DNA from 2 places in the Geobacillus sp. DSP4a genome. Region 1 is predicted to be linked to the other one. Evidence: riboswitches for the same ligand, from Rfam matches in the RefSeq annotation. Region 1 holds a riboswitch; the other holds the start of a gene.
What was found. A riboswitch is a leader RNA that binds a small molecule or an ion and turns the genes downstream of it on or off. The one in region 1 is predicted to bind S-adenosylmethionine.
Positions count from the first base shown of each region.

Region 1 (2,202 bases):
TTGTCGTTTTCCGTGATCGTGCCGTCAAAATCGCAAAAAAGAACGAGTTGTTTCGTCATGCTTCCACCTCAATAGCGCCCCAGCGGTCGATCGCCTTTTGCAGCGCCTCGTTGTCTTTCGCCGCTTCACGAAGCGGACGGCCGACCAGCGCTGCGTCGATGGCGGCGCGAAACGCCTTTCCGCCGCCGATCGCCCCGTCCGGGTGGCCGTGGATGCCGCCGCCGGCGTTGACGACGCTGTCAAGGCCAAAATCGCGGACAAGGAGCGGCACCAAGCCCGGATGGATGCCGGCCGATGGCACTGGAAACGCCCGGGCAAACGGCTCTTGTTCATCGGTCAGCGCCCGGGCGATGCCAAGCGCCTGCTCGCGCTCCAAGGCGACGCTGCCGTACGGCGACGGGAACAGAACAAAGTCGGCGCCGGCAAGCCGCAAAAGCTTTCCAAGCAAGAGCGACGGGGCGACGCCGTAAAACTCCGACGGCGTGATCGCGCCGCTGAACGCCGGGTGGGCCATGATCGGAACGGAAATCTCTTCATCTTCCCGCAACCCTTGCAGGACGTCCAATCCATAGGCGAACACGTTGAACAACAGCACATCGGCGCCAAGCTCAGCCGCCCGTTTCGCTTTTTCTTTCAGTTCAAACGTTTTGCCGGTCAAGTTGACGGCATACAGCGTCCGCTTGCCTGTTTGTTCGTACACCTCTTCGAGCGCCGCTTTGCCTTCTGTAATGCGCTTCGCAAATGGCAGACGATCGCTGTCAAACAAAATTTCGTCATCTTTGACCAAGTCAACGCCGCCAAGCGCTTGCTTTTTCAACTCTGATGTCAAATACGCCAAATCGCGGCCGACGATGCCTTTGAAAATGCTCATCAACAGCGGGCGGTCGTACACTCCGACCTTTTCGCGAATGCCGGCGATGCCAAAGCGCGGCCCCGGAAACTGCCGCTTCCATTCTTCCGGAAATGCCAAATCAAGCAACCGCACTTCCCCGTCAAGCGACAGCTTGCCGAACGTCGTCACCAACAATGCTGGCAAATCGGCGCTGAAGTTGACGGTCGGGTAAGCGATTTTGACGATTGCCCGCTTCAACCGCTTGCCGAAATAGGCGTTTACCCGCTCGCTCTCGCCAAGCTCTTCGATCGCAACGACTTCCCCTTTATGCTTGCGAAGCTGGTCTTGCTCTAGCTGCGGCAAGTCGGTCCATGTGCCGACTGTCAAGCCGAGCGCGATTCCTTCCGCCTTTTGGCGAATATCGTGTTCATCATGAAGCAAATACGTCGCAATGACTGCACTCATCGTCCATCCCTCTTTCAATATATGGCGAAATAAAAAAGCCCCTTCCTAAGAAGAGGCGTCATTCATTCATGGCGCTCTTCTTATCTCCCAGCGTTTCCGCTGCAAGAATTAGCACCGTGCTTAGCGTGCGCCAAGCCGGTTGCCGGGCTTCATTGGGCTCGTCCCTCCGCCTGCTCTTGATAAGAAAGCCTGCTCGTTTATGCACTTGTCAAACGATTGGCAAATTTACTTTGAATTATGACAGCCTTTGCCGCCGTTGTCAATCATTTTTTTCAAAACAGCCTGGTCAACGTTGTCCCGTCAACGGTTCATTGCCGCTCTTTTTTTCAAAACAATCCGAGCCGGCCGATCCGCTCCGCCGCTTCGCGAAGCCGCGCTTCATCGGTCAACAATCCAACGCGCACATACCCTTCGCCGTGTTTTCCAAAACCGATGCCTGGGGCGACGGCGACGTGCGCCCGCTCAAGCAACAGATCGGCAAATTCGGCGGATGATGCGCCTTTTGGCAACGGAAGCCAGGCGAAAAATGATCCAGACGGCGCCGGCGCTTCCCAGCCGATCGCGCGCAAAGCATGAATAAACGTATTGCGGCGCGCCTCGTACAAGGCAACGAGCTCCGCGACGCAGTCTTGCGGGCCGAGGAGCGCAGCTGCCGCCGCTTCTTGGACGGCGCCGAACAAGCTGACGTACAAATGATCTTGCAACAACTCAATGGCACGGATGATCCGCTCATTGCCGACAGCGAACGCCACGCGCCAGCCGGCCATATTGTACGTTTTCGAGAACGTGTAGATTTCAACGCCAATGTCTTTCGCCCCGTCCACTTCTAGAAAGCTGACCGGCTTTTGGCCGTCAAAGCCGATCGCGCCATAGGCAAAATCGTGCACAACGGCTATGCCGTACTT
Region 1 is NZ_SDLD01000021.1:39,935-42,136, forward strand. Features, by position in the region: gene mtnX (2-hydroxy-3-keto-5-methylthiopentenyl-1-phosphate phosphatase) at 1-59, opposite strand, end outside; gene mtnW (2,3-diketo-5-methylthiopentyl-1-phosphate enolase) at 56-1,297, opposite strand; SAM riboswitch class I at 1,375-1,483, opposite strand; gene ETC02_RS09190 (pyridoxal phosphate-dependent aminotransferase) at 1,624-2,202, opposite strand, start outside.

Region 2 (2,202 bases), on a different contig from region 1:
GCGTCCCGTCCACCTTCGGGTCGGCTTTAAAGTTCGGCGCGCAAATGACGGTGAATTGCGGCTCGTGCGCGGCGAGCTCCTCGGCGCTCGGGCGGATGAACAGCTGATGGACGAACAAGTTGTGCCAGGCGAATTCGTTGACGACTTGAATCGGCAGCCGGTATTTCGGATCGGCGCCGGCAAAGCCTTTAAAGACGAACAGTTCATCTTGTTTCATTAAATAATCGAGCACTTTGTCGTACAGTTTCTCAAACGTTTCCGGAGACATCGGCTGGTTGACCGTTCCCCAGTCGATCGTTTGCTTCGTGGACGGTTCTTCGACGATGTATTTGTCTTTCGGCGACCGCCCTGTGTACTTGCCGGTTGTCACCGCGACGGCTCCGGTGTGCGTCAGCCGTCCTTCGTTCCGCCGCAGGACTTTCTCGACGAGCTCGGCGACGGACAGTTGATGATGCACGTACGGTTTTTGCAGCAATACATCCAGCTTATTTGTCATGTTTGCGATCCCCATGTTCACAACCTGCCTTCTTTTTGTAATCACTCTTGAAAATAGTATAACACATTTTTATTAATAGTCCATACTAATTGTGTGGGTTTTTTTGAACTTATTTTGCCTATTTTTCAGATTTTGCACGCTCTCCCGCCTGTGCTTCAAGCGGGAGGCGGCCGTTCCCGGGTTGTCTTACTGTCTTGCTATTAAGGAAGCAGGCAGTGATGACCCAAATCGGCAATACGTTTGCCAAATCCGCCTCGTCTTGTTCAAGCATGCAGCCGGAAGCGGCACGTTTATATAGACGCGCTCCCCTCCTATACAAAAGAAAGGGGCTGCGTTTAGCTTCCCTTTGTTTTATGGAGGCAAGGGAAAGGCGCTCATTCCTCCTTTGCTTGGGTTCGTGCGCGGAAGCGGGATGATAAAAAATTCACTTCTGCGGTTGACTTTGTTCCTTCAATTGCGATAAGATAATTCATTGAACGGATACTCTTATCCCGAGCCGGTGGAGGGACAGGCCCGATGAAGCCCAGCAACCGTCACAACTGGACATGTGTGAAATGGTGCTAACCTGTGGCAAGGCGCAGTCCTTGAACGATAAGAGTGAAAGGAAGCAATACGATTGCCATGACCTTTCCTCAGCCGTTACAGGAAAGGTTTTTTATATTGCGAAGGGAAAAAGGGAAATGAGTTCCGTGTCGCCACATTATGTTAAGAGGAGGAAACAAACCGAATGTCAGCCAAACGCCGCTTGTTTACGTCAGAGTCTGTGACGGAAGGACATCCGGATAAAATTTGCGACCAAATTTCTGATGCCATTTTGGATGCCATTTTGGAAAAAGATCCGAACGCCCGCGTCGCCTGCGAAACGAGCGTGACGACCGGGCTGGTGCTCGTGAGTGGGGAAATCACAACATCAACGTACGTGGACATTCCGCGCATCGTCCGCGATACGGTCCGGGAGATCGGCTACACGCGCGCCAAATACGGGTTTGACGCTGATACGTGCGCGGTGTTGACGTCGATTGACGAACAGTCGCCGGACATTGCGATGGGAGTGGACCGGGCGCTTGAGGCGCGCGAAGGTCAGATGACTGACGAGGAAATTGAAGCGATCGGCGCCGGCGACCAAGGATTGATGTTTGGGTTCGCCTGCAATGAGACGGAAGAATTGATGCCGCTGCCGATTTCGCTTGCGCACCGCTTGGCGCGTCGATTGGCGGAAGTGCGTAAAACGGACGTCTTGCCGTACTTGCGGCCGGACGGGAAAACGCAAGTGACGATCGAATACGATGAAAACGGCAAACCGGTGCGCGTCGATACGATCGTCGTGTCCGCGCAGCACCATCCGGAAATTACGCAAGAGCAAATCGAGCGCGACATTAAAGAGCAGGTCATCAAACCGGTCGTGCCGGCCGAGCTGCTTGATGAGAACACGAACTATTTCATCAACCCGACAGGACGGTTTGTCATCGGCGGTCCGCAAGGGGATGCTGGGTTGACGGGGCGCAAAATCATCGTCGATACGTACGGCGGCTACGCCCGCCATGGCGGCGGCGCGTTCTCGGGCAAAGATCCGACGAAAGTCGACCGCTCGGCAGCGTATGCGGCCCGCTATGTCGCGAAAAACATCGTCGCGGCAGGACTGGCCGACAAATGCGAAGTGCAGCTCGCCTACGCGATCGGCGTCGCCCGTCCGGTATCGATTTCCA
Region 2 is NZ_SDLD01000004.1:40,508-42,709, forward strand. Features, by position in the region: gene pckA (phosphoenolpyruvate carboxykinase (ATP)) at 1-511, opposite strand, end outside; SAM riboswitch class I at 980-1,094, shown strand; gene metK (methionine adenosyltransferase) at 1,224-2,202, shown strand, end outside.
Region 2: it holds a riboswitch for S-adenosylmethionine, as region 1 does, so the genes downstream of both, metK (methionine adenosyltransferase) here and mtnW (2,3-diketo-5-methylthiopentyl-1-phosphate enolase) in region 1, are expected to answer to the same signal.